Regions from separate parts of the Clostridium sp. CM027 genome, predicted to be linked through region 1. Evidence: riboswitches for the same ligand, from Rfam matches in the RefSeq annotation. Region 1 holds a riboswitch; the other holds the start of a gene.
What was found. A riboswitch is a leader RNA that binds a small molecule or an ion and turns the genes downstream of it on or off. The one in region 1 is predicted to bind cobalamin.
Positions count from the first base shown of each region.

Region 2: linked by a shared signal. The riboswitch ahead of cobU (bifunctional adenosylcobinamide kinase/adenosylcobinamide-phosphate guanylyltransferase) and the one ahead of KTC92_RS09895 (acetyl-CoA hydrolase/transferase family protein) in region 1 are both predicted to bind cobalamin.

Region 1 covers NZ_CP077725.1:2,084,216-2,090,910, reverse strand. The annotation lists gene KTC92_RS09915 (DUF6262 family protein) at 1-29, shown strand, start outside; gene KTC92_RS09910 (cob(I)yrinic acid a,c-diamide adenosyltransferase) at 124-663, shown strand; cobalamin riboswitch at 745-933, shown strand; gene KTC92_RS09905 (hypothetical protein) at 966-1,097, shown strand; gene KTC92_RS09900 (hypothetical protein) at 1,131-1,298, shown strand; cobalamin riboswitch at 1,299-1,487, shown strand; gene KTC92_RS09895 (acetyl-CoA hydrolase/transferase family protein) at 1,702-2,973, shown strand; gene KTC92_RS09890 (GntR family transcriptional regulator) at 3,007-3,396, shown strand; gene KTC92_RS09885 (ABC transporter substrate-binding protein) at 3,540-4,553, shown strand; gene KTC92_RS09880 (iron ABC transporter permease) at 4,556-5,644, shown strand; gene KTC92_RS09875 (ABC transporter ATP-binding protein) at 5,644-6,417, shown strand; gene KTC92_RS09870 (DUF3842 family protein) at 6,405-6,695, opposite strand, start outside.
Region 2 covers NZ_CP077725.1:1,052,060-1,077,765, reverse strand. The annotation lists gene speE (polyamine aminopropyltransferase) at 1-455, shown strand, start outside; gene KTC92_RS05220 (hypothetical protein) at 694-1,422, shown strand; gene KTC92_RS05215 (alpha/beta-type small acid-soluble spore protein) at 1,685-1,909, shown strand; gene KTC92_RS05210 (GreA/GreB family elongation factor) at 2,068-2,535, opposite strand; gene KTC92_RS05205 (MATE family efflux transporter) at 2,969-4,330, shown strand; gene KTC92_RS05200 (glycine betaine/L-proline ABC transporter ATP-binding protein) at 4,607-5,824, shown strand; gene KTC92_RS05195 (proline/glycine betaine ABC transporter permease) at 5,793-6,635, shown strand; gene KTC92_RS05190 (glycine betaine ABC transporter substrate-binding protein) at 6,777-7,676, shown strand; gene KTC92_RS05185 (hypothetical protein) at 7,785-8,111, opposite strand; gene KTC92_RS05180 (RNA polymerase sigma factor) at 8,731-9,243, shown strand; gene KTC92_RS05175 (hypothetical protein) at 9,240-9,698, shown strand; gene KTC92_RS05170 (hypothetical protein) at 9,679-10,209, shown strand; gene KTC92_RS05165 (LiaI-LiaF-like domain-containing protein) at 10,202-10,507, shown strand; gene KTC92_RS05160 (hypothetical protein) at 10,788-10,916, shown strand; gene KTC92_RS05155 (hypothetical protein) at 10,997-11,545, shown strand; gene KTC92_RS05150 (hypothetical protein) at 11,702-13,264, shown strand; gene KTC92_RS05145 (FG-GAP-like repeat-containing protein) at 13,329-14,045, shown strand; gene msrB (peptide-methionine (R)-S-oxide reductase MsrB) at 14,092-14,547, opposite strand; gene KTC92_RS05135 (penicillin-binding transpeptidase domain-containing protein) at 14,794-16,857, shown strand; partial or broken gene KTC92_RS18630 (hypothetical protein) at 16,913-16,975, shown strand; cobalamin riboswitch at 16,935-17,116, shown strand; gene cobU (bifunctional adenosylcobinamide kinase/adenosylcobinamide-phosphate guanylyltransferase) at 17,278-17,838, shown strand; gene KTC92_RS05125 (ABC transporter substrate-binding protein) at 17,873-18,820, shown strand; gene KTC92_RS05120 (iron ABC transporter permease) at 18,837-19,889, shown strand; gene KTC92_RS05115 (ABC transporter ATP-binding protein) at 19,890-20,654, shown strand; gene KTC92_RS05110 (O-antigen ligase family protein) at 20,976-22,115, shown strand; gene KTC92_RS05105 (alpha-amylase family glycosyl hydrolase) at 22,308-24,362, shown strand; gene KTC92_RS05100 (PadR family transcriptional regulator) at 24,637-24,978, shown strand; gene KTC92_RS05095 (FtsW/RodA/SpoVE family cell cycle protein) at 24,969-25,706, shown strand, end outside.

The DNA of each region.
Region 1 (6,695 bases):
TTAGAGGTAAGTTATATGAAAAATTATAAACTACATTGTTTATATGTAGTTTATGTGCAAACATAGCTATGACAAGAGGCTTACTATCTTGTACACGAGATATAACAAGGAGAAATGAATATAATGGGGAAATTAAAAAACGGATATGTTCAAATTTATACGGGGAATGGCAAGGGGAAAACGACTGCAGCTGTAGGACTAGCTGTACGTGCAGCAGGAAATGGATATACTGTATTTATGGTGCAATTTTTGAAGGGAAGTAAAACTGGTGAAATTGAAAGTGCAAAAAAACTGGCTCCCTTTTTTAATATATTTAGGTTTGAGAAAAAAAGAGGTTTTTTTTGGACATTAAATGCAGAGGAAAAAAATGAATTAAAAGAAGAGGTACAAAAGGGATATGAATTTTGTAGCGAAGCATTAAAAGAAGAAAAATGCGACATACTTATCATGGATGAGGTAATGGGAGCATTGAACAATCAACTAATAAGTGAAGAACAACTACTAGAATTAATGGAGAATAAACCTGGTAATATAGAATTGATTTTAACAGGGAGAGACGTACCTAAAGCTATAATAGATAAATCAAACCTTGTAACTGAGATGAAGGATATTAAACATTATTTTAACGAAGGAATACCATCTAGAGAGGGTATAGAGTTTTAATTATAAAAAAATTGGTATATAAAGTCAAACAATAAAGCGAGCATAACTTATGTTTGCTTTATCTTCATGGTTATATTGAAAATTAAATAAATGATTTATGGTTTTAAAGTTGTAGCTTAAAATTAAAAGGGAAACAAGTGAAAATCTTGTGCGAGCCCGTCACTGTAATGAGGAGCAAATTCGCTTGTATATCCACTATTTATAAAATAGGAAGGATGCGAATTGCAATGATACTAAGTCAGGAGACCTGCCATAAGGAACAATACTGATTACTCACGTGGATGTTGGGAGGTGTTATAAATATGGGCAAAATAAATAAGTTAAAGAAATTTTCATTGAATGATTTATTTAATACTGCATATTTAAATTTAAAAAGAGCAGGTGCATATGGATGTTTCCCAGAACCACCTCAAATTCTAAAATTAAGTCAATAATATTGATATTTAGAGTTTGAAGGGGGAATTATTATGGATATGTACAAAAACTTAGGCAAAGAATTTATTGTCAATATAACAGGAAATAGAGAAGCCGATAGGATTATTATGAAAGAATTTAATAAAAACTCTGTTACAAATAAAGCTCAATTAAAAAAGATTTTATGGAAGAGATTAAAAGAAACTTTTAAAAGAAAGTAATTTAATATAGCATATAAAGGTATGAGATGTTTTGCATCTTATTTAAAAGGGAATCGGGTGGAAATCCTGAATGGTCCCGCCGCTGTAATGGTGAGAAGCTTTAAATTATACCACTGACAATTTTGTTGGGAAGGATTAAAGCGACTATGATCCAAAGTCAGAAGACCTGCCTTTATTAATGCACCAAGAACGCTACGAGTGATAGGGGGTGTGACGCATATTTGTATTAAAATGCATTTTATATTTTGTGTTTTTACAAATATGGTTAATATTGTTATCAAGTCCTTTAGCATAAATGCTAAAGGGCTTAATTTTTTGTGAGGGAGTAGGAATTATAATTATTCTACAAAGTACAGGTGATACAATTTGTTGAATAATTTACAATTACAAGGAGCGAAATATTATGGAGTGGCAAGTGAGATATAAAGAAAAGGTAGTTACTGCTAAAGAAGCTTCAGAAAAAATAAAAGCTGGGGATCGGGTAATTGTTGGTCATGCAGTTGGAGAACCTAAATTAGTTATAGGTGCTATGACTGAAAATAAGGAAAGGTACGGAGAAGTAGTTCACATGGTAGGTATGGGAAAAGGAACGTATGCAAGGGAAGTTATAAATAGTGATATAGGGGATTTAACAACCTGCTTTTTTTCAGAAATGCCAAGATTATTCAGAGAAGAGTATTTAAAGGTTAATGTGGCTATAATCCAAGTTTCGGAGCCTGACGAACATAGTTTTTGTAGCTTTGGAGTTTCAAGTGGCTACGCTAAAGTAACTGCGGAGTGTGCAGATATTGTTATAGCAGAAGTTAATAAGAAGATGCCAAGAGTTTTAGGAGATAACTTTATACATGTTAAAGATATAGACTATATGGTAGAGGCTGACTATAAAGTTATGGAACTAAAAAAAGGTGAAATAGGAGATGCAGAAAATGAAATAGGAAGAAACTGCTCCTTAATTATAGAGGATGGATCAACATTACAACTTGGAATAGGCGCTATACCAGATGCCATACTTTTAAATTTAAAGGGTAAAAATGATTTAGGCATACATTCAGAGATGATATCAGATGGAGTAGTAGACCTTGTAGAAGCTGGAGTTATAAATAACAAGAGAAAGACTATTCATAAAAATAAGATAGTAGCTGCGGTTTTAATGGGAACAAAGAAACTATATAATTTTGCTAATAATAACCCAATGATAGATATGTTATCTGTTGATTATGTAAATGATCCATATGTTATAAGTCAAAATGATAGTATGGTATCAATAAGTTCATGTACACAAATAGATTTGATGGGACGAATAGTATTAGAGTCTATAGAATTAAAACAATTTAGTGGAGCCTACGAACAAGTAGATTTTATTAGAGGTGCAAATAAATCAAAAGGTGGTAAAGCGATAATAGCAGTTCTATCAACAGATTTTAATGGTAAGGTTTCTAGAATAGTTCCATTAATAGATAATGAAGCTACAGCATCGACATCAAGGACGGATGTTCATTATGTAGTTACCGAGTATGGTATAGCGGAACTAAGGGGAAAGACATTAAAAGAAAGAGGGAGAGCTTTAATAAATATAGCTCACCCTAAATTTAGGAAAGAATTAATCAAAGAGTGGAAAAGAAGATTTAGCAGCACCGCAGGCGATGATTTAATGATTAAGAGGTCGTGTCAATGATTGGAGTGAATTAGTCGATTAATTCAATATGCTTTGGGAGGGATTTTTATTGACGTTATAATAAATAGAAGAAGTGGAGTGCCACTTTATATTCAAATTAAACAACAGATTATAGATAAAATAGAAAAAGGAACTCTCAAAGTTGGAACAAAATTACCTACAGAAAGAGAATTATCTAAAATTTTAAAAGTAAGCAGAAATACTGTAAGCACTGCATATAATGACTTGGAACAAGAGGGGGCTTTGAAAGCTCATCAAGGGAAGGGAACGTTTGTAACTGAAGATTTTATATCTTGGGAAATTAAAAATAAAATAATAAAATTCATTGACTTAGGACTAGAGGGAGCTCTGAAAAGTGGAATGAAGCTAGAAGAGTTTTTAGACATAGTAGATCGAAGGGTAGATGCAAAAAACATATATTAGATAAATTTAGTAATAAGAATGGAGTATGTTTAAAGCGTATCATATAGAAGTAGAAGGCACCCATTAAATCATATTCTGCGAAGCTGCAATATCAACGAATATATCATAGTATGCAAGCTATAAACAAAGGAGAGAAAATTTAAATGAAAAAGATAATAATTATGATTTTATCAGTATTTATGGCATTTGGAGCAACTGGATGTAGCAATAAAGAGGAATCAACCGTACCTAAAAGAGAAACTAAAGTAGAAAATAGTAATAAACAGTCCTCACATTACCCTGTTACAATCACAACATATAATTATTCTAAGCAACCTGTTAAACTTACTTTTGAAAAATCACCAGAAAAGGTTGTTGCAGTATATCAGAATTCAATAGAAACATTATTAGCATTAGGATTGCAGGATAAGATAATTGCAGCATCTGGGTTAGATCATGATGTTAAAGATGAATATAAAAGTTCTTTCAGCAAGTTGAAGTATTATGGAAAAGCACCCGCAAAAGAGGAGGTTATTGCATTACAACCTGATTTCATATTGAGCTGGTATTCTGTATTTGGTGAAAAAAATCTTGGGGATGTAGGTTTTTGGCATGAAAGAGGGATAAATACATATATGTCACAAAACAGTGGTGTTATTAAACCAAATACGCTGCAAAATGAATATGATGATATTTTAAATATGGGTAAAATTTTCAATGTAGAGGATAGAGCTAATGAAATAGTTAATACAATGAGAAAGGAAATTGAAAAGGCTAAGGGCTTTGTTAGAGGAAAAGAAGCTGTTAAAACAGTAATCCTAGAAGTGGAAAAAAACGGAACATATCGAATTTATGGGGAAGACAGTGTTGGTGGCGATATTGCAAAGAGAGTTGGAGCAAATTTAGTAGCAAAGTCAAATGGTAAAATGGGAAATGAAGATTTGATAAAGCTTAATCCTGATGTAATTTTCACTGTTTATTACGGCAAAGAAATTGATAAAGAGGCTGCATTAAAAAGCATTATAAGCAATCCGGCGCTCTCAAGCATTTCGGCAATAAAGTCAAAAAGGGTTCATCCGATAATGTTAAGTGAAGTTTATGCTAGCGGTATCAGAACTTTAGATGGTATAAAAACAATTTCAAAAGGATTATATCCTGAATTATATGGAAATAAATAAGAATGAAGAGAATTTATAAGAATAATACACAAAATGGTTTGATCAATGGAACACCTACTTATATATGTGTTTCCATTATACTTGTTATTATCTTGATTTTTTCAATTCTAACAACCGTAACTATGGGCTCTGTTGAGATTTCTATAAAAAATGTATATGAAATCATAATATATAAGTTATTTAACATTGGTGATGCAAAGTTTTTATCAAGTGGTGCGATACATGATATTGTATGGTTTATAAGGCTTCCAAGAATTATTTTGGCAGTTGCTGTTGGAATAGGTCTTTCAGTATGCGGGGTCATAATGCAAGCGATTGTAAAAAATCCATTAGCAGATCCTTATATATTAGGTATTTCTTCAGGAGCGTCGTTAGGTGCTACCTTAGCTATCATGCTTGGGGTAGGTGTTTTTTTTGGCAGTAATTATGTAGGGATATGTGCTTTTCTAGGAGCGTTTGCAATATCAATACTTGTATTAACCCTTGCAAATGTAAATGGGAGAGCTAATTCAACAAAGCTTTTGCTGGCGGGTATGGCATTAAGTAGTGTGTGTTCAGCATTTTCAAGTTTTATTGTATACTTCGCTAATGATAGAGAGGGTATGCAGAGTATAACATACTGGCTTATGGGAAGCCTTGCAGGCGCAGAATGGCAAAATATAAGGATAATTATTCCGGTTGTAATAGTAGCTACACTATTTTTTATTACTCAATATAGAACGCTTAATTTAATGCTACTTGGTGATGAAGTTTCTATAACTTTAGGTACAGACCTTCAGAAGTATCGACAATTTTATCTTATAATTACATCAGTTGTAATTGGATTCATTGTATACTCATCAGGGATTATTGGATTTGTGGGACTTATTATCCCTCATCTTATAAGAATGATATTTGGAACAGATCATAAAAGAATTATTCTACTATCTGCATTAACAGGAGCTATATTTTTGGTTTGGGCAGATGTTTTATCCAGAATTATAATACCTGGAAGTGAACTTCCTATAGGAATATTAATTTCTATGATTGGTGCCCCAATCTGTATATATCTTATGGTAAGTAAATCATATGGATTTGGAGGTGATAATTGATGGAAATAAAGACTTTAGATGTAGAAACTTATTTAGGTGGAAGTCATATTTTGAAGGGGTTAAGCATACATGCAAAGAAAAAAGAATTCGTAGGCATTATAGGACCTAATGGAAGTGGTAAAAGTACACTTTTAAAATGTATATATCGAACCCTACAGCCTTCTACAGGAACTGTATTTTTGGATGATAAAAATATTAAAGAGTTTTCTATGAGAGAAAGTGCAAAAAAAATGGCTGTGGTGTCTCAACATAATAATTATAATTTTGATTTTACTGTTTCTGATATGGTTCTAATGGGACGAGCACCGCATAAAAAGTTTATAGAAAAAGATAATGCACAGGATTATATAATTATGGAAGAGTCTTTAGAAAAAGTGGGTATGACAGAGTATGCTAAACGAAGCTTTTCAACCTTATCAGGGGGAGAAAAGCAAAGAATAATTCTTGCAAGAGCCTTGGCACAAAAAACAGAATGTCTTATTCTAGATGAACCTACAAATCATCTAGATATAAAGTATCAGCTTCAGTTTATGGCTACTGTAAAGGGACTTGGGGTCACAGTTATATCTGCTATTCATGATTTAAATATTGGTGCTTTATATTGTGATAAAATTTATGCCATGAAAGCAGGTAAAATTGTTAGTTATGGAACACCAACAGAAGTCTTAACCAAAGAATTAATAAAGTCTTTGTATGAGGTTGATGCTAAAGTTACAGAGGATAAAGAAACTGGTATTTTAAATATTATGTATAAACCTTCTTATATAAAATGATATTTTATATAACTTTTTATATCAAGTACAATTTCTTCAATTATATCTTTGATTTGCATATTCCTTGTGCCTGGGATATAAATACCATGTTTTTGTAGTGGAAGTATATATTTAGTACAATCCATATTAAATATTGACGTGGCAATCATGGGAGTAATTTCACCGTTAATGCCACAACTACATATTATTCCAATTGGAACGATTATACTATCGATTTTATTTTTCTTGCAAAATGAGCAAATTGATTCCTCACCAGTTATACCAATATTTGCACCGGT
Region 2 (25,706 bases), 1.0 Mb from region 1:
GAGGCGCAGGTTTTGATAAAAGAATCAATTTTAAATTCGGAGATGGAGTTGAATACGTAAAGAAGACCGATATTAAGTATGATATAGTCATGGTCGATTCACCAGATCCTGAGGGTCCTGCTAAGGATTTGTTTGGAGAAGAATTTTATAAAAATGTAAAAAGAACATTAAAAACTGATGGAGTAATGGTATGTCAAAGTGAATCTCCAATGCTTCATCGTAATATAATTGAGAATACAAGAAGGATATTAAAGAATAACTTTAAAATTGTAAAAACCTATATAGCGTTTGTTCCAACTTATCCAGGTGGATTATGGAGTTTTACAATGGCTTCAGATGTTTATGATCCTAGTAACATGGACGTAAATAAATTGCCTCTTGAAACTCGTTATTTAACAAAGGAGATTGCAAAATCTTGCTTTGATCTTCCAAATTTCATAAGTGATCTAAAATAGAAAAAGCTGAGCTTAAAAGTTTAGAGACTACAATTGATTAGGGTATAGACATGAAGTCTGTATCCTTTTTAATGTGATGGTTAAGGAGGGTTTAAATTATGCCAATCTGGGTGTCGTTTTTAATTGGGTTTATTATAGCAATTGTATTTAGCATTTTTATTAAAAAAAACAAATAACTTTTAAATAATTATGATTATAAAGTTATCACTATAAAAGCATATGCGAGGAGAAAAAACAAATGAAAAAGTCAGTAAAAGCACTTGTAATCTTATCACTCATAGTACTATTAGTTATAGTAGTAAGTATATACAGAATAGTCTCAACACCACCATCACAAGTATCATCAGAAGCTGCAACAGGAACACCAGAGCAAATAGCGGATAAAAGGATTTCAGATGCGAAAATAGTAGCGGATAAAAAAATAGCAGATGCAAAAATAGTAGCAGATAAAATAATAGAAGATGCAAAAGTGGCGGAGGAAAAAAAAACATCGGATTTAAAAGCAATCGAGACTAAAAAAATATTAGAGGCAAAGTCTCAGGGTAATCAACTTAAAGAAGATGAATATAAAAGTTATAGTAATGAAAAATTTTCATATTCAATTATGTATCCTAATGATCTTAAAGTAGTTAATGATACTGCAAATGGTAATATATTTAAATCTGACGATGGAAAGGTTTATTTGCAGGTATATGGAACTAATAATGCACCAAATGATACTATTGATTCAATATACAATAAAGCAATTGAAAATAATAATATGTATTATAAAGCTAAAGGTGGTAGTTGGTTTGTAATATCTTATACTGAAGGTGACGAAATAGTATATCAAAAAAAAGTAGTAGGAAAAGCTTCAACAAATACTTTTATTTTTAAATTTCCAGCAAATGAAAAGGACAAATATACTAAAGTTGTGGATAGGCTTGAAAAAAGTTTCAAGACATCTTCTACTGATAAAAATCATTAATGGTAGAGTTGATAAGCCGCATAAAAAAATAGATAACTATTATAAATAAATATAATAGAAAAAGGAGATAATTAAAGTTATCTTCTTTATTTTATTTCAAACACAATCAAAATTAATAAACCTAAATAAAAATTTTAAAGATGAATTAATGAATAAAAAGTTCGTTTTAAAAAATACTAGTTGTAGATATACAAGGTTGAGATCAAAATTATTACAATATATCTTGGGTATTTACAATATAAAATTATATGGAGGTAGTAAAATGACTAAAAGAACATTAGTACCAGAAGCAGCGGGAAAACTTCAAAAATTTAAAATGGAAGTAGCACAAGATATGGCAGTAGATAATATTGAAAGCAGAAATGTAGATATGGGCGATGTGCCAAGTAATATTGTAAATAAAATAAAAAATTCAGGTAATGTCGGCGGAGAAATGGTAAAGAGAATGGTAGAGGCAGCAGAAAAAAATATGGTGGATAATAAGTAAAGGGTGTCGTGCATCCGTATGAAGTTTCTCCGCCGTGCCTTGAAATAAGGGTTTGAAATGTGAATTCATAAAAGCAATGATAAGGGGTAATTTTAAATTTACAAAACAAGAATTAATAAAAAAAATTTAAGCAGAGAGTGATCTCTGCTTTAATTTTTTTACTCGTAAATTTTTTCTATACTTACTTCATAATTGCCTTCAGGAGATATAACAGAGCACTTTTCTCCAAGTGCCTTTTTATATATTGCCATTCCAAGAGGGGATTCAATACTTATGTTCATTAAATCAGGGTTGGTCTCTACTGTTGATACCAGGTGTATGTTCTCAATATCACCTGTGTCAAGAAATTTAATATCAGCCTGACCTCCAAGACCTAATTGGTCGTCACTACTGTAATCATCTACGACTGTAGAGTTCCTAAGTAACTCTTGAACTGCAATTATTCTATCATTATTGGTTGCTTCCTCATCTTTAGCTGCATCATACTCTGCATTCTCACTTAAATCGCCATGGCCCTTTGCTTCTTTAATTGCGGCGGTTATTTCTCTTCTTTTTTCTCCTGTGCGAAAGGATAATTCTTCCTCTAATTTTATTACTCCACTAGGTGTTAATATTGTATTTTTCATAGTTTTGTCACTCCTAACAATTTTGCGTATATGATTCTGTCTTCTATTTTAAAATAAATTAGACATATCAAATTTTTTTAAATATAGAGAAGACAATAAAGAATTATTATATCACATTTTTGGACAATATATTAAATGTAATTTTGAAGTTAATGTTTATTTAAATGTATTCTAATAAACATTACAAACTATATTTATAAAAACTGCAATATATTTTGTTGTTAATGAGCCCTGAAGTAGATTGAATAATTTAGGCTTGCAGAATAAGAAAAAATGTAGAACATGTGTTATACTAGAAAATAGGTATATCAATGGTTAATGCCGCATATCTAAACATATGTGACTCAAATAGAATAATATAAAATTACTGGAAATTGTAAAAGTTTCTTACTGACATTTTAAATTTATATTTTTAGTATGGAGGAATGTTTTTATGAATCAAACAAATGAATTAGGAACAGAAAGTATAGGAAAACTACTGGTTAAGTTTTCGGTGCCAGCTATAACAGGGATGATTGTAAATGCGTTATATAACATTGTAGATCGAATGTATATAGGGCATATTAAAGGGGTAGGATCCTATGCACTTTCAGGACTTGCTATAACGTTCCCCATATCAGTTATTATAATGGCTTTTGGAATGCTTATTGGGATAGGTGCTAGTGCAGTTATATCAATAAAACTAGGAGAAAAAAACAAGGAAGCGGCAGATAATATTTTGGGAAATGCCTTTATACTTATAACGATAATATCATTAGTGATTAGTATACTTGGAGTTTTGTTTTTAAATAAACTCCTAATCTTATTTGGAGCAAGTGAAAATAGTATCCCCTATGCAAAAGCATATATACAAATCATACTTATGGGAGCTGTTTTTCAAAATATAGGATTTGGTATTAATAATATAATTAGAGCAGAGGGTAATCCTAAAATGGCAATGCTTACAATGGTATTTGGTGCAATTATTAATATTATATTAGATCCAATATTCATATTCGTTTTTGATATGGGAATTCAAGGTGCTGCAATAGCAACCATAATTTCTCAAGCTTTTAATACTATATTAGTATTGAAATATTTTACATCTAAAAGCAGTGGAAGCGTGCTAAAAATAAAGAAAGCCAATTTAAAGCTGCATAAACATATTATAAAAGATATTTTTGCTATTGGCATGGCTCCTTTTTCTATGCAAATTGCATCAAGTTTTGTAATTATTTTATATAATAAAGGTCTTTATTCTTACGGAGGGGATCTTGCAATAGCTGCAATGGGAATATTAAATAGTATATCAATGCTTATTTTTATGCCTATATTTGGTATAAGTCAAGGGATTCAGCCTATAATAGGATATAATTATGGGGCTAAATTGTATCCAAGGGTTTTAAAGGTTTTAAAGCTTGCCATAACTTTTGGCACTTGCATTGCTATAATTGGATTTATAGGAGTACAAGTATTTGCGAAGCAGCTTATTGGCGTATTTGTAGGTAATAATACTGACCTAATAAATCTAGGTGCACGTGGAATTAGAATAGACTTAATCTTTTTACCTATATTAGGGTTTCAAATTTTAGGGGCAAGCTATTTTCAAGCAATAAATGAGGCAAAAACCTCAATGATTTTAAGCATATTAAGACAAGTCATAGTACTAATTCCACTTATTCTTATACTTCCATTATTTTTTAAATTGGATGGATTATGGCTTTCACAACCTTGTGCAGATTTGATCGCAACTGCACTAACCGCATTCTTCTTATGGAAAAGTATTAAAAAACTTAAATGTAAAAACATTGTATAGAAAAACAACAAATGTAACACAATAACAAAATAGATCCAACAAGAAAAGGTGTTTATAAAGAACACCTTTTTATGTTAATTATTTTTAATAATTCAGGAGGTTGAATAAGTATGCAAATACCTTATTCATAGCATATATGTAATATAATAGGAGAAATGCGATTGTCGAAAACTTGTATTTACTGTCGAGGTCTAGTACAATGTAAGAATATCGCTTAAATCTAAAGGGATGTGTTTACAAATAATACATAGATTAAATAATCAAAGAGGTGAATAAATGTTGAAAATTGAAGTTAAAGGTTTGACCAAGATTTTTGGTAAAAACCCTAAACAAGGAATAAAGCTTTTACAAGAAGGAAAAACAAAACCAGATATCTTAAAAGAAACAGGAATGACTGTAGGTGTAAATAGGGTATCGTTTGAAGTACACTCTGGAGAAATTTTTGTCATTATGGGATTGTCAGGAAGTGGGAAGTCCACGCTTGTTAGATTGATTAATCGTCTAATCGAGCCAAATGCAGGTAGTGTGTTAGTGGATGGTGAGGATTTGGCGAAAATGGATAAACATAAATTAAGAGAAACTAGAAGAAAGAAACTAAGCATGGTTTTTCAAGGATTTGGATTATTTCCCCATCGTACTATTTTGGAGAATGCCGGATTCGGATTAGAAATACAAGGTATGGATAAAAAAGAAATTGAGGAAAAAGCCCTCGAATCATTACAATTGGTAGGGCTTAAAGGATACGAGGATCAATATCCTAGTCAATTATCAGGAGGGATGAAGCAAAGAGTAGGTCTTGCAAGGGCTCTAGCTAATAATCCAGATATTTTATTAATGGATGAAGCCTTTTCAGCACTAGATCCTTTAAACCGTAAAGAGATGCAAGATGAGCTTATAGATTTACAAGCAACCATGCATAAAACAATTATATTTATTACGCATGACTTAGATGAAGCACTTAAAATTGGAGACAGAATAGCAATTATGAAAAATGGATTAATAGTGCAGGTTGGTACTCCAGAAGAAATTATGACAAATCCTGCTGATGAATATGTTAGAAAGTTTGTTGAGGATGTAGATAGATCCAAGGTTTTTTCTGCACAACATGTTATGAAACGCCCAGAGACCATAGATGTAGAAAAACATGGTCCACGAGTTGCATTAAAACGTATGAGACAGGCTGGAATTTCAAGTATCTATGTTATTAATAAAAACAAAGAGTTCTTAGGAGTTGTAACTGCAGATGCGGCAGCTGAAGCAGTGAAAAATGGAACTAAAGATATTTATGATGTTATGATTACGGATGTTCCTGTAGTTCTTCCAGATTTGTCATTAAATGATTTGTTTGAGATAATACACGATTCTCCTGTACCAGTAGCTGTTGTTGAAGAAAAAATATTAAAAGGAATTATAGTTCGAGGTGCAGTATTAGCGGCTCTTGCAGGAAATGAGGTGAATAACGATGAAACAAATACCAACGATACCAATAGTTAAATGGGCTGACATGCTTGTAGCATGGTTAAGAGATAACGCTCAGTGGTTTTTTGAACCAATTAAAGATATTCTAAATGCTGTTGTAAATGGGTTAAGTGACGCATTAATAGCTATCCCTCCAGTGGTTTTTATACTGATTATCGTAGCATTAACTATATTTATAACTAAGAAAAAATGGGGTTTATCTATATTTGCATTATTGGGGTTGCTATTAATCCTAAATCTTGGATATTGGGAACAAACCATGCTTACCCTTTCATTGATTTTAACATCTAGTTCAATATCGATTTTGATTGGTATTCCTCTTGGAGTTTGGATGTCAAAAAGCAGAATGGTGCAAGATATAGTAACGCCTATATTAGACATTATGCAGACTATGCCTGCTTTTGTTTATTTAATACCAGCTGTTTCTTTCTTTGGGATAGGAATGGTACCTGGAATTATTGCATCTGTTATATTTGCAATGCCTCCAGTTGTAAGGTTAACTAATTTTGGTATTCGCCAAGTTTCAACAGAACTTATTGAGGCAGCAGATGCCTTTGGGTCAACTCCTGCACAAAAATTATTTAAGGTTCAACTTCCGATTGCGAAAAATACAATTATGGCAGGGGTTAACCAAACAATTATGTTAGCACTATCTATGGTTGTTATAGCTTCTATGATTGGTGCTGACGGGTTAGGTGTTGAAGTCTTTAGAGCGGTTACAAGAAATGAAGCCGGACAAGGATTTGCTTCAGGTTTAGCTATTGTTATATTAGCGATGATATTGGATCGTATTACTCAAGCGCTAAATAAAAAACACACTACATAAGGTTTTAACGACATTTCAGAAGGAAAGTCTCCACTTCTATAATTGGGAGTGTAAATCTCCTTCTGAAGTTGTTAATATTGCAGCTTCGAAGAAGATGATTTAACGACATTTCAAAATAAAATAAAAGGAGTAAGTAAATTAATGATTAAAAATAATTGGAAACAATTTGGAATAGTAACATTTAGTCTAATAGCTCTGACTTTTGTAGGATGTAGTAGTAAAAGTGGCGAAGTAAAAAAGACTGATAATTCAAGTATTGAAAAACAATTAAATTATAAGATTACAGGTATAGATGCGGGCGCGGGCGTAGTGCAAGCTGCTGAAAAAGCTGTTAAAGACTATAAATTAGATTATAAAGTGCAAACTAGCTCAGGTGCTGCTATGACACAAGCACTTTCAGATGCAATTAAAAATAAGGAGCCAATTATAATAACTGGTTGGTCACCTCACTGGATGTTTAGTAAATATGATTTGAAATACTTAAAGGATCCTAAAGGATCTTTCGGTGGTGCTGAAAATATAAATACAATTGCACGCTTAGGATTAAAAAAAGATAAGCCAGATGCTTATAAAATTTTAGACCAATTTTCATGGACAGCTGATGATATGGAAGCTGTTATGCTTAAAGTTAACGAGGGTGAAGTTGTAAAGAAAGTTGCAAGACAATGGATTACTGACAATAAAGATAAAGTAAGTAAGTGGACAGCGGGTGCAAAAAAAGTGGATGGTAAGGAAGTCAAGCTTGCTTATGTTTCTTGGGATACAGAAATTGCATCTACTAATGTAATTGCATTAGTACTTGAAGATATGGGATACAAAGTTAGACTTACGCAAGTAGAATCAGGTCCTATGTGGGCGGCTGTAGCTACTGGAGATGTAGATGCTATTGTTGCAGCATGGTTACCAGGAACACACGCTAAATATATGGCTGACTACAAAGGTAAAGTTGAAGATCTAGGTCCAAACCTAGAGGGAGCTAAAATAGGGTTAGTTGTTCCTAAATATATGAACATTAATTCTATAGAAGATTTAGCTAAATAGATTATTTATTAAAAATAGGCCTTCAAAAGGCCTATTTTTTTACGTTATTAGATTCAGTGTATGTAGCAAGTTAGAGTGAGGTTAAATTGTCATCTCTAGTTCTACTTATTAATCTTTTCTGCAGCAATTCTTGTGAACCCAATTTTTATAGTCTTCTTGAAATCCTAAGTCAGTATAACAAATTAATTCTCCAGGAGAAATGGAATTAGTACATACCTGACAAGTAGAGTTATACTCAGCTGTCTTTGTAATCCCTAACCATAGGGGTTCATTAAGTTTTAAAAGTTCATGTTCTAGTTCATTATCTGTAAATTCCTTGCATACTAACTCACGTAAATAACCTGAAAAATTATTTTCTCCATGAGTTAATTTAGATTTTCGCAGTGCTAATTTATACACATGATCTGGCAGGTTAATTGATACTTTTTTACTCATTATTACTAACTCCTATAGTATTAATATCTACTGATATAATATGAGGGTTATTATAATTAGTGCACACTTTGTATCGAATATTGCCTTGGACGTGGTACTACTTTAAAGGTAATTATTAAAAAGTGCATAAGTAATCAATTAGAAGCAGATGGGATAGGGAATAACCTATATTAGTATTAACTACGAATTTGTTGTTGGGTATTTTTTTTTGGGTATTATAAATTCCTAATAAAATGAGTGTTATTCCTAGAACTATTATAAGTGAACTCAGTGCTAATTTAAACATACTGTTACCTCCCATCATATAAATACATTTGCGATAGCCTGACAGAGCTATTGCTTATTAAATCATCTCCTGCGGAGCTGTATATTAACGACTTCAGAAGGGGATTTATACTCTCACTGAAGTTTTCTATTTGTTAGGGTAAGTAACGCCTACTTATAGTAGGTAACTCCCACTTATAGAAGTGGGAGACGTTCCTTGAGAAATGTCGTTAAATTGTACTTTATTTATATGGTAATTGTAACATTAATTTTAATAACATTACATTTTAAATGTTATAATTGAAGTGTTTTTTATTTCTCAATCGTTATATTAAGTGTAAGGGCAAAAAAGGGGGTGATGGTTGTTCAAAAAGAACAGTTTGCAAACTATATAAAACAATATGAACGTTTAATCATTACTATTTGTCTATCCTTTACAAAAAATTACTTTGATGCAGAGGATTTGGCACAACAAACTTTTTTGTCTGCATATATAAGCTTTGGTAAATTTGATGGGGTAAATTTTAAAGCTTGGCTTACAACAATTGCAGTGAATAAATGTAAAGATTTTCTTAAAAGTCCTGCAAGAAAAATTCACAGCATACCTGATGAAGATTTTGAGGGTATAAAGGATAAGGGGGAAACACCTGAGGAGTCGCTTTTAAAAAAACATAGTAGCGAAAAAATATATAGTTTATGTAAGAAATTAAAAGAGCCTTATAGGGCGGTGTCAGTAAACTATTTTTGTGAAGATGTTAAACTTTCTGATATGGCAAAAAACACAGGTCAAAGTTTGAAAACATTGCAAACACATCTTTATAGATCCAAAAAGATGTTGAAAGTTTTATGGAAGGAGGAGTTTATGTGAGTGGTACATTATTTAAAGAAAACGGACACTTAAGTAAAATATCAATAAAAGGGCTTAAAGAGGGATCTCTAAGTGATAATGAACTAATTTTATTATCAGAACATATTTGCCATTGTGAAGGCTGTGCTGATGCTTTAGCTAATAGTTTCGATGATAATGAACTTACTGATGCTCCTTTAGGATTTGAGCAGGAAATACTAAACAAAATAAATAAGAAAAAAGCAAGCAATACTCAGTTTATCTTTTATTCTATGAGGGTAGTAATGGCAGCAAGTATAGCATTAATGTTTGTTTTTTCAAATCCATTAAATTTTGTTGCCAATTCTAAAAGTGAAACACTGGAGGTAACCCCTATGAGTTTAAGTACTATAAACGCAATTAATGGAAGTCTTAATAATTTCTCGCAAAAAATAATTAACTTGGAGGTTTTTAATAATGAAAAAGGAAAAAAGTAAATTTTTAACCTTTAGTTTTTCAATGTTACCTGGCGCAGGTCACATGTATATGGGATTTATGAAGATGGGGTTATCACTTATGGCAGCATTTTTCTTTTTAATATTTCTTTCTAGCTGGCTTTCGATAGGGCCACTACTATTCGTTTTACCATTGATTTGGTTTTACTCGTTTTTCGATTGTATGAATAAACGTTATTCAACGGATGAGGAGTTTTTACTTTTAGAGGATAATTATTTATTTTCTCTTGATGAATTAGTGAAAATAGATAAAGGAATGTTTAAGAAACACAGCTTGATTGCAGGGATATTACTAGTATTTCTAGGCATTTATTTAATTTGGAACAACATCATAAACACCTTACTTGGACGTATGAATATGTCGGGCGAACTATATAGTCTTATTAATGATGTAACAAGAATGGCCCCTCAGATAATAATAGGTATTGTAATAATTGTTGTGGGTGCGAAACTTATTATAGGCAAGAAAAAAGAGTGTGATATGAATGATTAAGGGACGTAGAGTGGGAACATTTACTACTGGAATAGTTTTAGTTATATTTGGAATAATGTTTTTACTACGATTAATAAATCCAAGTATTAAATATTTACTAATAGCATCGATGTGGCCCCTAGTTTTAGTTCTACTAGGAATTGAAATTATTGTAGCCTACTTAATAAACAAAAAAGAAGCAATGAAATACGATTTTGGCGCAATAATACTGATAATAATGGTATCATTCTTTGCAATGGGTATGGGATGTATGGAGTATACAATTACTCACATTGAACAGTTTAGAACTGTATTTTAACGTCATTTTAGAAGCTGTGTAGCTTTGCAGGAGATGACTTAAGTTAAGAATCCCAGCACTTAAATATATTTAAGTACTGGAAAGTTTTGTTAAGTAAGTGGAAAATAGTAGCATAAAAAAATAGTTTAACCCCTAAAAGTATGCTATTTCCTGCAATTGTAGGGTTTGAATTGTAACTTTATGCATACAATGATATAATAGATGTATAGGTAAGAATAGTGATAAGTAATAGTTAAGATTTACAAATAAAATTTTTGAATTTACGAATGGGGTGAAGTCTGTGTTAGCTTATAATGAAAAAAATTCTACAGTTGAAAAATATCTAAAAACGTCTAACATAGTTATAGGTAAATTTACTTGCGTGAAAACTAATATGAAGTTAAATTATAATATAGTTAAAAACACCTAGAAAGGGCTATGAGCTTTCTAGGTGTTTTATTTTTGGAATTAAACAGCTAAAATATATACAATTAAAAGGAGAGTTTAAATATGAATAAGAGTGAGATTATAATTAAGGGATTACCTGTAAAAACAAATAGGTTAGAGAATGGAGATGTTAATTTACTATTTAAAATAGGAACTTATGATGATATGAATTCAATTTATAGAGTAATTGTCAAAAAAGATTATTGGAGAGATGCAGTAATAGGTATGAAGGATGTAAATTATTTTGTAATTAAAGGTGAATTAAAAGCGTGCGTAAATAGCAAGGGAACCCCTTTTATTTCAGTTGAAGCATCATCAATTAAAATATTCAATCTGTTAAAAGATGCGAATGGTCAAATAGATTTAAATTACGAAATGCCAATTGGAACAGACGAAATAATGGATATTTCAAAGTTAGTAAATGAAAATGAAGATTTGTCAATAAAACGTTCAAAAAACAAAGCAATAAATTATATGAAGAATAATAAAAAGTTTAACAAACCTATTGTTATTAAAAAAGGAAGCTTTGTAATTGTATCGGGCCATGATCAATATGCAGCAGCGCAAGAACTTGGAATAAATAACGTGCCAGTTTCATATGAAGAAAATTAGTAAGTCAAAATTATATTTTTATTTTACTATTTATATTAGTTTTTAATATTATCTACAGTCAGTGATGTGAATATGTTTGAACATAGTATGCAAACAGGCTATAATATATTAAATACAACATATTGTTTATTTTATATAAATGTTTGGAGGGAGAAAATGGTTTGCAACAGCTGTAAGAATGAATTTACTAATATTAATGGATTAAAATTTTGCCCATATTGTGGAGAGAAAATAGAAGAAAAAATAGATTTAGAAGATGAACGGATTACTAATAAAAATAATAACAGGGATAAAGAAAAGACAGTTGGAGCGGACAAAAAAGAGGAAAAACATCAGGAGACGATAGCGATGCCTGCAATAACTGAGGAAAACATAAAAAAGGATAAAAGGGATAAGTTTTTTGCTTATTTTAAAAAAACATTTGTGCATAGGAAAGTAATTATACCTATAATATCATTATTAGTTGTTACCTCAGTCGCAGTCTTTGCATACACAGTTTTTATTGTTAAACCAGTGGATGAAGTGAAAATAAAAGACGACTTGCTAGGAAAAGTAGTAACTCTTCCTAAAGGAACAGTAATAAAAATAAGCAAAAATGATATGAAAAGCTTTAAGATAAATAGTAGGAATACATATAAGGGCAAGGATGACATAAAAGTAGATTTAACTTTAAACAATGGCGCTATTGAGGCAAAGACTTCTTTGGCTCTAGTATATAATGATGAAGGAAAAAATCAATGGAAGATTAGCCCTAAAATTATAGTTGAGAGCGTTAATTCATTGAAACCGTTGGTAGGTATGAATGAAAAGAAGTTTTGGGTTGGATTAAAAAAATTAAGTATTAATATTGCAGATATACCAAAAGTATTAGGTGGACAAGATGTCACAAATCTTGGCATGGTTTCAAGAACACCGGATTTAGAAAACAAAAAAGAAGAAATTTTGGTGACAGCTTCTATAGACAGTGGACTTCTGGTTTCTACAGGAAAGATAAAGTGTAACCTTGTTTTTGAAAATGAAACTTGGAGAATTGATAACATTGAAGAAAACAGCGCAGAGGGATCTAAATTAGTCTTATCACCAACTTTTTCTGATGAAAAGGTTATTGAAACTATAAAAGAACAAGGAGTGGGAGAAACAGTATCCTATTCAAGTTTTTTTGGTGGCAAAGGGTTTGCTATAAATGATAGATTTACTAAGAGTATTAATATATCTGATAAAAAGTTTGATGTACAAAATGGAACATTAATTGTTAATGCTAAGAGGGAGAGTATAGTGGGAGAAATAAAGTTGGTATTATCAACTAATTATACTTTCTCAATATCTTTCGCCAATATATCTTTTTTAAACAGGTCAAAAACTACCGTTGATAGTGGGACAATAAACAATGTGCCTACGGAGATAATAGTACCCTCTATTACCAATGCCGAAATTGAAGGGAGTAATTTATTTTTCTGGTGGTCTAATAACCATAAAATAACAGCTAAAGAAGCGAAGACCTTTAAATCTAATGAAATATTGTCTAAGAAGGGATTAGATAATATAAAATATGTTTATGGAAGTATTACTTATAAAGATGAGAAAAAGAATGAAAACAAAAACGTTTCTTTTGTAGCGCTATATTTTCTTGTTTACGATGCTGACAAGGGATATAACTGGAAATTAGATAAATTAGTTGGCGAAGATTCGCCCAATTACAAGGCTTATAAAAATCAATAAATGGAACAATTTATTGCTTGGCTCATAAGATATTTTATAAATCTTATAATGCAAAGGAGCAGTTATGTATAATAGATATAATAGGATAAATCCGAGCATTGTTAGTTATGCAAGTGGAGATGTAAATGGTGATGGAATAACAGATGCTGTGTACTTAACAGGTATAAAGACACCAGATAGTCCATATACTCAAAATATCGTCCTTGTAATTCAAGATGGAATAACAGGTGATTTTGCTAGTATACCACTTAGTGAAAATACAGGATACAATCCTACACTATTTTTGGGGGATTTTACTGGAGATGGTGTAGATGATATTTTAATAAGTATTGCAACAGGTGGTAGTGGTGGAATAATGTACTATTACATTTACTCGTTTATTAACAATGAAGCAAAATTACTATTTGACTTTAATGTATATAATGAGCAATACAAATACGATGTTACTTATAAAGACAATTACAAGGTTGAAGTTATCAGTAAGAAAAATAACCAAAAATACATTATAGATATATCCAACAAGGACGCCGATTATTTAAATGAAATATACGACGAAAACGGAAAGCTAAAGAATCCAATCAACGGATTCGTTGATCCTATAAGCGGCTTATATCCTGTGGATTTTGATTCAGATAAAGTATATGAGCTATTGGGTTATCAAAAAATAGCTGGAAGATACCATGCAGACTCCTTAGGATATGTTTTAAATACTTTAAAATGGAAAGATAAGATATTTGCTTTGGATAATCAGCAAGTAGCTATTAATGGATTACAAGTATAGGTATACTTGTAACGACAGTTTTGGAGGAGAGCGAGAAACGCTCTCCTTATTTATTGAATAATTCTAAGTAATCTCCATATCCTTCATCGCAGAGCTTATGAATTGGTATAAACTTTAGTGAAGCACTATTTATGCAATATCTTAATCCACCCTGGGAAATCGGACCATCGTTGAATAAATGTCCTAAATGACTGTCACCATATTTGCTCCTTACTTCTGTTCTCATCATACCATGGGTTGCATCCTTATTTTCTTTAACGTTAGCATCCTCAACAGGCTTTGTAAAACTAGGCCACCCACAACCTGAATCAAATTTATCAAGAGATGTAAATAAGGGCTCTCCACTATTAATATCTACATAAATGCCTTCTTCTTTATTATTCCAAAATTCATTTTCAAAAGATTTTTCTGTGCTGCTTTCCTGACTTACTTCAAACTGAATTGGAGTTAAGATCTTCTTTAGTTCTTCTTTACTTTTTTTAGTATAAACTTTATTATCCATAATAATGCCTCCTTAATAATGAGTATAATATTTATTGCACCAATTAATAGTTATTATATACTAAATACATTATAAGCAACAGGGGTAAAGATGTGTTGAAAATAGTATCCTGAGGGTATTAATTCTCTAGTTAATATAATTTATTTTATAATATATTTGTTTAATATGCAAAAAAATAAACTTTTAAAAATCATACTATTTAATTATACGGTTCAAGTGTTATAATAAGTAAGGGGTGGTAAAAAAATGTCGAAAAAAAACTTAAAAGTAGTACTTTTTACAACGATAGGGATTATATTAATAGTAATGGCAGTATTTATGTTTAATTTTTTTACAAAAGTGGATAGTGCAACAAAAACATTTGATACATATAAGAACAAGTGGGTAAAGCAGGATTTCAAAACAATGTATAGCATGCTTTCAGTTAAAACTAAGGAAACAATAACTGAAAAGGAATTTGTAGACAAATACAATGCTATTTATAGTGGAATAGAGGCTAAAAGTATATCTATTAATGTGGAGAATGAAGATAAAATTAAGGAAGGAAATAAAAAAGCTATAAATATACCATTTTCTATAGTTATGGATACTGCAGCAGGGCAATTAAAAATGCCAGGCTACCAGGCTACTATGGTGAAGGAAGAAGTTAACAATAAAAAGCAGTGGACATTAGTTTGGAATGAGAAAATGATATTTCCTAGTATGGAAGCGGGAGATAAGGTTAGGGTAGAGCCAGAAGTGGCTATACGTGGAGAAATTTATGATAGGAGTAAAAAACCACTTGCAATAAATGATTTAATTGTTACGATTGGAATAAAACCCATTACATTTATTAAAAATAAGGATGCTAATATATCGCAGATGGCTAAGATACTAGATATTGATGCTTCGGTTATAGAAAATAAACTAAAGGATAATGAAAATTCTGATCAATTTATACCGATTATTAACATATTGCGTAGTGAAAAAGTAAAAATAGATGGAGTTATGAAGCTTGATGGGGTAATCCCGAACAAGACTAAAGGTAGAGTATATCCAGGTGGGGAAGCTTTGGGGTCGCTTATAGGATACATAAAGCCGATAACTGCTGAGGAACTACAAAAGAATTCTAGTAAAGGGTATAACTCATTTAGTTTAATAGGAAAGGCAGGTCTTGAACAGGTTTATGAGGACAAGCTTAAGGGTGAAAATGGGGCAACAATATATATATCAAAACAAAATAATAACAATAAGGTTGTAATTCTTAAAAAAGAATCAAAAGCAGGTGAAAATATAACATTATCAGTAGATAGTGAACTACAGAAGAAAATATATGAAGGGATGAATAAAGAGCCGGGAGCCAGTGCAGCAATAAATCCAAAAACTGGAGAGGTATTGGCTTTAGTAAGCTCGCCGTCATATGATACAAATGCAATTACTACTTATGTTTCTAATACCCAAAAGGCAGAATGGGAAAAAGCAGGGGATCCATTTAATAATAGATTTAAGGCTGTATATTCTCCAGGGTCTACATTTAAACTGATAACGGCTGCAGTTGGGTTAGAGCAAGGGAAGATAAAACCTAGTGAACTTATTAACATACCGGGAAACGAATGGCAACCGGATAAATCATGGGGACTCAATAAGGTTACTAGGGTTGGTGAACCGAGAGAGTCAGTGAATTTACAGGATGCATTTGTATACTCTGATAACATATATTTCGCAAAGGCAGCTCTTAATATAGGTAAAGAGGAATTTATAAAAGGATGCAACAATTTTGGAATAGGTCAAAAGCTTCCAATAAATTATCCAATAGCAAATTCACAAGTAGCCAATGGTAACAACATTAAGAATGATGTAGCATTAGCAGATACTGGTTATGGTCAAGGGGAGGTCCTTATGAGCCCACTTCACCTTGCACTATCGTATAGCGCAGTTGTTAACGATGGAAATATTATGTCTCCAACTTTAGAAAGTTTGAATGAAAAGGTAAAGGCTAAGGTATGGAAAGCTAATGCAATTTCCGCGGATAATATAAAATTTGTAAAAGATGGTCTCACTGGAGTTATCGATAACCCAAATGGTACAGGTCATGCGGCAAGAGTTGATGGGCAAGCTCTCGCGGGTAAAACTGGAACAGCGGAACTTAAGAAAGATGACAAGGATAAAGCTGCAGAAGAAAATGGATGGTTTATATGTATGGATACAGTTAATCCTAAAATAGTAGTATCAATGTTAATGGAAAACGTTAAAGAGAAAGGTGGAAGTCACCATGTGGTACCTATTGTAAAAGGAGTAATGGAATATTACTTAAATAAAACACTGAAATAGCGTTAGAAAGTAGGTAGAATGATTTACATTGCTTTAATATTTTTTTGATGTTACAATAAAAATAGTCAACTTAATAAAAATTAAATATTGTTTTAGGTGCCCTGTAACAGGGGTTAAAAGGGAAAGTGATTATAAAACCACTGCAGCCCACCGCTACTGTATTAGAGGATGAAATCCAAAGAACCATTGGGAAACTGAGAAGGTTGGAGAGTAAGATGATGCTAAAGCCAGTAAACCTGCCTATTGCTTGAAATTTTAGTCTTCGGAGGGAGGATGAAAAATGCGTGATTTAACAATAATATTGGGTTATCCAATATGTGAAAAATTTAATTGCATTATTCCACATCCTTGAGATGTGGTTTTTTTATTTTCTGATTTTTTTACATTAGAGTATATCATTAAAATAATAAGGAGCATACTATGAAAAAAATTATACTTATAACAGGTGGAGCAAGGAGTGGGAAAAGTACATATGCTGAGAAGCTAGCCAAAGAAGAGAAGGGCAACGTACTTTATATTGCAACTTCAATTCCGTTTGATGATGAAATGAAGGACAGAGTAAAAAAACATAAAGAAAGAAGACCAGCTAATTGGTATACCTTTGAAGGCTATAAGAATTTAAAACAGGTATTCTATAACGAAGAAATGCAGTTTGATACGATTTTATTAGATTGTATTACAATAATGACTACAAATCTTATGTTTGATGAAGCGGGGGATAAGTTCGATGATCTTAATAATCAAGCTATAAGCGCAATGGAAAAAGGGATTTTACAAGAGGTAGCAGTATTTCTTGACGAAGCAGAAAAAAACTTAAAAACAATAATTCTTGTAACTAACGAAATTGGCTCTGGAATTGTACCAGAATACAAGATGGCAAGGGTTTTTAGAGATATTGCGGGTAGAGTTAATCAGTATATTGCATCAAGGGCTCAGGAAGTTCACATGGTGGTTTGTGGTATCCCAATTAAAATTAAATAAGTAATTAAAAAATTAAAATTTATGGAGGCAACTTATGTTTAAAAGAAAAAGTATAATAAGTCTAGTTTTAGCTGTTTTTGTTTGTGTTGTATTTAGCGCGTGTGGCAGCAAAGGTGAGAATAAAGGGTCGCTTAATACTACTAAAAAGGAAACTAACGCTGTAGTATATCCGCTAAAGGTAGTTGACTCATATGATAGAACGGTTATCATTGAAAAAGAACCTAAAAGAATTATTACAATTGCACCAAATATAACAGAGGGAATATATGCACTTGGTAAAGGAAGCAGTGTAGTTGGTAGAAGTGATTACGATGATTACCCAGCTCAGGCCCTTAAGGTTACATCTGTTGGTGACTTATTGCAACCAAGTGTAGAGAAAATTGTTGAATTAAAACCTGATGTAGTTATTGTATCAGCTCTTTTTGATAAGGCTATTATTAAAAAATTAGAGGCTCTTAATATAAAGGTTGTAGCGCTTGGTGGTGAAGAAAATTTTAATGGTGTGTATGACACAATGTCAAAACTTGGTCAGGTTGTAAATGCTAGTGGGGAAGCCCAGACAATAGTATCAGATATGAAAAGGAAAGTTGCAGAAATAACTGATAAGGTTAAGGATGCTAAGAAGCCAACAGTGTACTATGTAGCAGGATTTGGCAAGAGTGGTGATTTTACAGCAGGAAAAGATACATTTATAGGTAGTATGATAGACATTGCTGGCGGAAAAAATGCTGCGGGCGACGTAGTTGGTTGGAACTACAGTGTAGAAAAGCTTGTAGAAAAGAATCCTGATGTGCTAATTTGTTCAAAGCTCTATGATTCAAAAAAAGGTATAAAAGCTACCAATGGTTACAAAGATTTGAATGCAGTTAAGAACGGCAAATTATTGGAGATTGATGAAAACATTATTGTTAGGCAGGGACCGAGACTTGCAGAAGGACTTGAAGCAATTGCTAAATTAGTTCATCCTGAACTTTTTAAATAAAAGGGGTTAAATAACCATGACGTTTATAGAAAATAAGAGTTATTATCGACGAGTTTTTGCAGTAGGGGTATTTTTACTCCTAATTGTAATGATTGTAGCAACAAATTTTGGGGTAGCAGATATTTCTTTAAAACAGACAGCCCTAATTATTATAAGCAAAATTCCAATATTAAATAACAGTGTATCCTTAGATGGAATTAATCCTACATCTGCAATCATATTGGTAAAGTTAAGACTTCCTAGAATCATTTTATCCTGTTTAGTAGGAGCAGCACTTTCAGTGGTTGGTACCTCTTTTCAGGGTATTTTCAAAAATCCAATGGCAGATCCATTTATTCTCGGAGTTTCATCAGGGGCTGCACTTGGGGCCACTATAACCATGGTTTTTCTTAATGAAATCAATTTTTTAGGGATGAGCATGGTGGCATTCAATGCTTTTGTAGGTGCTATAATAACTACTTTTCTGGTTTATAATATTGCGAGAGTCGGTACTAAAGTTCCAGTTACCACACTTTTACTATCGGGTGTTGCCATAAATTATTTATTATCATCCATTATTTCATTAATGATGACCTTTAATAGAGATAATATTGAAAAAATAGTTATGTGGACGATGGGAAGTTTTTCAACGGCTGGATATCACGAGGTAATTTTACTGTTTATAATAGTAGTTCCCTCAATTTTATTTATTTTTACATTTTCAAGAGATCTGAATATCATGGTTCTTGGAGAAGAGAGTGCTAGAAGTCTTGGTGTAGATGTAAATGGATTAAAAAAGTATATACTTTTAATAAGTACTTTGATGGTGGCAGCAGTCGTATCTGTAAGTGGAATAATTGGATTTGTAGGTCTTATAGTGCCGCACTCTATTAGAATGATTTTTGGACCAGATAATAGGGTGGTTATACCATTTTCTGCACTTGGGGGAGCTATATTTTTAATAATTTGCGATACGCTTGCAAGAGCAGTAGTGCCTCCATCAGAAATACCAGTAGGAATTATTACTTCAATTTTTGGAGTTCCATTTTTTATATATTTATTATATAGAACAAAGAAGAAGGCGATGTAATTGATAGAGATAAATAACGTAAGTTTTTCCTTTGAACAGGAAGTATTAAAGGATATTAGTATAAACATAGAAAGAGGAAAATTTCACACTATTCTAGGTCCAAATGGTTCAGGTAAAACTACACTTCTAAGGATATTATCAAAATCACTGCAACCTGAAAAAGGTGAAGTTTTTATTGATGAAAAGGACTTAGCCCAAATGAAATCAAAGGTTTTAGCAAAGAAAATAGCAGTGGTACCGCAAAGCACAGAAATCGAATTCGATATTTCAGTACAAGATATAGTTCTTATGGGAAGAACGCCTCATATTTCTAGATTCTGCTCAGAAAGTGAAAAAGATATGGGAATAGCTATGAAAGCTATGAAAATGACAAACACTTGGGGTCTTAGAAATAAAAGCATAAATGCATTAAGTGGCGGAGAAAGACAACGAGTGGTAGTGGCAAGAGCGATTGCCCAAGAAACAGGAATAATTCTTTTAGATGAGCCTATTTCTCACCTAGACATTCATCATCAAATTGAAATGATGAATCAATTAAAACAATTAAATGAAAATAAAAACATAACAATTATTGCTGTGCTACATGATTTGAACATAGCGGCTGCATATGGCAATCATATGATACTAATGCATGATTGCTTAGTTTACAAAGATGGAACTCCAGAGGAAGTATTAACAGAAGATATAATTAAAGAGGTTTACGGATTAGATGTATATATAACTAAAAATCCTAAAACGGGTAAAACTTTTATTATGCCATTTTAGTAGCAAGGGTAATCCTTTGCTACATTTATTTTTTTGAAACAATATGGGAAAAGAGATATAATGGAGGAAGGGGGATAATAAAAATGATATCCTACAGATATTTTAGTCGGTGTAGCTTTAGGGCTTATATGTTGTAGAATAATAATATACCCTTTTAATAAAGTAAACAATAATACCAAGGCTAGTATATAATAGAAAGAGGTGACAAGGTTAATATTAGTACTTAATGGAATTGCAGTTTACAAAATGATAAGGTAATTCTCTTGGGCACTTATCATTATGCTTACGAAAAAAAATACTAGAGATGAAGGTGGCTTTATTATGGGCATTTTAGTTTTATTAACAATCATTTCTCCTTATACGACCATAATACCATTATTATATATGATATATATGGTGTTATTTAAAAAAATTAAGATAGATAAAAATTATTGGAATATAGGACTTTGTTTACTATTTATTTGGTCTTTAATAGTAGGAGTTATAAATTATAGTTTTACATCAATTGTTGCATCGTTTGCTCTCTTTATATATCTATGTGTTAGTATTTTTTTGCAAAATTATTGTAAAAATGAAAATATGGTGGAAAAGATATATATGCATTTAGTGTTTTTTTCTCTGTTCTCAGCAATTTTTGGAATTATTGAGAAAGTGTTATATGAGTATTTTAATTTTAATATTTGGGGGGCATTTCTTCAAAGTACAGCTCAGCCAGCAGTTAATGGTAGAATATATAGCACCTTTGGTAATCCTAATGTAGCGGGGAACTGGTTTGCTATAATGATTCTTGTAGGTATTTATTTTTGTAGCATTAAATCAAAAACTGCAAAATTATTTTATGAGACAGCGACAATCCTCTTTGTTATTGCATTGTGTTTAACGGGATCTCGGGGTGCTTTTATGGGGCTATTATTTGGCGTTTTTATATTTTATCTACTTAAAGGTAATAAAAAAGATATATGGCTGTTTATCACAATATTTATAATTACGGCTGTAATTACTTTTGTACCACCAGAAATGCTTAAAAATTTAACCGGACATGATTTCGATACCTCATTCAATAGTCGTTTTGGAATATGGGATGGATGTTTAAAAATGATAAAACTTAAGCCTTTTACGGGTTGGGGTATTATGGGGATAACTGACCATGGAGAAAGCTTCATGAAAGGGTATTATTATGCAACCCTATACCACGGTCACAATATCTGGATTACTATTATGACAACACTTGGAGCTGTTGGGCTTCTCATATATACCTATATGAAAATTAATTTATTCCGAAATTTAAAGATACTTCATGCACAGAATTGTAGATTAGTTCCAATGCTGGCAGGTATTCAAGCTGTAATAATTGGGCATGGACTGGTTGACTTTACAATGATTGCACCACAAGCTGGGTTATTATTTATAGCTAGTTCAGCTATAATAAACGCCCTTATAAAACAAGATAATATCAATTGAGAAAAATATAATAGATATAATAATTTCATTACTAATAGACTAAATTTAAGTCGTTATAATTATTTTTGAGTTTATTATTTATTTATTTATTTATTTGAAGAACAAAGGAATTGATAATATTTAGTCGAATTAGATATATTAGTAATAAATATTTTGACTTGCAATAATTTCAAATACGAAAGGAATTTTTAAATGGAGGATTATAAAAATAAAAACATCAAAATAATAGAGATTGATCCATATCTCAAGCCGTTTGAAAGTGATATTAGGATTAGAGTGGACCGTTATACATCTTGTAAAAAAGAATTACTTGGTAATAATCAAAGCTTTGACTCTTTTGCGAGTGGCGACTTATTTTACGGGTTCCATTTAATTAAGGGGGGATGGGTTTATAGAGAATGGGCCCCTATGGCTGATGCTCTTTATTTAATTGGCGATTTTAACTCTTGGAATCCTCAAACACATCCATTGATAAGAAAAGAAAGTGGAAATTGGGAGATTTTTTTGCCAGGGGTACAAGCCCTAAAACATTTATCCTATGTTAAGGTAAGGGTAGTGGCTAAAGGTGTATCAAGAGATAGAATTCCTCTTTATATTAAGCGGACGATGCAGGATCCTATTACTAATGATTTTGTAGGACAAATTTGGCAACCAGACTTTGAATTTAAGTGGCGGGATAGTGAATTTCATGTTGATAGCGAATTGCCATTGTTTATATATGAGGCTCATGTAGGTATGTCCCAGGAAAAAGAAGGAATGGGTACTTTTAGCGAGTTTACAGAAAATATTCTTCCAAGAATAAAGGCTGCTGGTTATAATACTGTGCAGCTTATGGCGGTAATGCAACATCCATATTATGCCTCTTTTGGTTATCAAGTATCTAATTTTTTTGCTGTTTCATCTTGGTTTGGAACCCCTGAAGAGCTTAAAGCATTAGTTAATGCTGCCCACCTTATGGGAATTGCGGTATTACTTGATTTAGTACACTCTCATTCAATTAAGAATATAGCTGAGGGGATTAATGAGTTTGACGGAACTGATTATCAATTCTTCCATACTGGAGTTAAGGGGAATCATCCAGCATGGGGTACAAAACTTTTTAATTATGGGAAGCCAGAAGTTCTTCATTTCCTTTTGTCGAATATTAAGTTTTGGCTAGAGGAATACCATTTTGATGGTTATCGATTTGATGGTGTGTCATCGATGTTATATCACCACCAAGGGCTTGGAGTAGTGTTCTCGGATTACAGTAAATACTTTAGTATGGATACGGATATAGAAGCAATTACTTACCTTCAATTTGCTAATGACTTAGTAAGAGAAGTAAAACCTAATGCAGTAACTATTGCAGAGGATATGAGCGGAATGCCTGGAATGTGTCTGCCAGTTGATTTTGGTGGCATTGGCTTCGATTATCGTTTGTCTATGGGAGTGCCTGATCTTTGGGTGAAATTGTTAAAAGAACTGCCAGATGAAAAATGGAGCATGTGTCAGTTGTGGCACGAGTTAACTAATAGACGGCCTAAGGAAAAGAATATAGGGTATTCTGAATCACATGATCAAGCACTTGTAGGTGACAAGACCTTAATGTTCCGTTTAGGCGGAAAGGAAATGTATTCTCACATGCTAAAAAGTGATGATAATTTAATAATAAATAGAGCAGTAGAACTTCATAAACTTATTAGATTTATTACTATAACTTTAGCTGGTGAAGGCTATTTAAATTTCATGGGGAATGAATTTGGTCACCCGGAATGGATTGACTTCCCAAGAGAAGGTAATAATTGGAGTTATAATTACGCAAGAAGACAATGGAGTCTGATGGAAAATAAAGATCTTAAGTATGAATATTTGTCAAATTTTGATAAAGAAATGCTAATTTTATTAAAAACATATAATGTTTTAAGTGCAACAGACCTCCAAAATCTTTGGACTGATGATAAGCAAAATATGATTGCTTTCAGAAAAGGTGAATTAGTATTTTTATTTAATTTTAATCCATCTGCTTCTTTCTCAGAATATGAACTACCTACTGGCGAGATGGGTGAATATAAGATTATCTTTAATAGTGATGAAACGATATTTGGTGGCCAACACAGAATTGCAACAGATTATATATACAGCGCGAAAACATTACGAAATAAGGGGAATAAACCTGGGATTATAGTGTATTCACCTAGTAGAACTGTGCTAGTTCTAAAGAAAGTTATTCAAATGAGTGACCCCTGCCAGGCAATGGAAGGGTAGAAAATCATGAATTCCTAAAAGTAATGATATGTAATATATGACAAAATAAAAACACCTAGAAGAAGTTCTTCTAGGTGTTTTTATTTTGAAGGGTTTGGAAGTAGCTTATAGAAGAGGTATTGTTAAAACATAATTAAAAATATACTAATTCTCATTTATATTCTATATTGACATTTTGGAATATAATGTTATTATTATACTTATGATATCAATGTATCGGATTACTAGGTATAAATGGTATCATATGCCATAAAAATATAAGGGGGGCAATAACATGTCAATAAACAAGGAACTGTTAAAGGGAAGTACGATAATCCTCATTTTAAAATTAATTGATAAAAAACCAATGTATGGCTATGAAATGATAAAAGAAATGGAAGAAAAATCAAACGGTGTGTTTACATTGAAGGAAGGAACTCTTTATCCAATTCTTCATACCTTGGAGGCAAAAGGATTAGTTGTGGCATATTGGGGTGAGGGTTCTGGAAAACGTCCTAGAAAGTACTACAGGATAATGGAGGAAGGTAGATTATCATTAAAGGCAAAAGAGGAAGAATGGACAACTTTCCGTTCTACAGTTGATAAAATATTAGGGGGGGCTATATTATGGACGTAGGAGATAATTCTAAAATTAGTGAATATATAGATTATGTATGTTCTTATGTAAAGTATAAGGGAGCTCATAAAGAAATAAAACAAGAGCTATCCTCACATATTGAGGATATTGTAGGCGAATATGCTGAAAAAGGAATAGTACAAGAAGAATCAGTAATTAGAGCTGTTGAACGCATGGGAGATGGCGAAGCAGTAGGTAAACAGCTAAACATAGCACATAAGGGAACTCCGGATTGGATTACATTAATTTTAACCATACTACTCGTTAATATAGGTGTTGCATTGATGTATCTCATGCAATATAAAAATTCATTCAGAAGTAGTGATTATCTATTTAAGCACAGCTTATTATATGCTGCTATTGGTACTATAGGTATAGTATTATTATATTTCTTTGACTATAGAAAACTTCAAAAGTATTCGAAACATATCTTTGTAGGCATGTGCTTATTATTTACCTTATCATTTTTTATAAGCCACCCTATAAATGGAAGTCCTTTTATCAGTGTAGGAAGATTTACATTTGATATTAAAGCAATTAGTTTATATGTATTTATAATAGCACTAGCAGGTATATTCAATAACGATGACTGGAATAAAAAAATGAATTTAATTAAAGCTGTATGGTATTTAATTATTCCAATGCTTTTAATGCTAGCTGCTCAAGGATTAGGTTACTGTGGAATTTATTTTATTACATTTATAGTTTTAGCTCTTAAATCTAATATG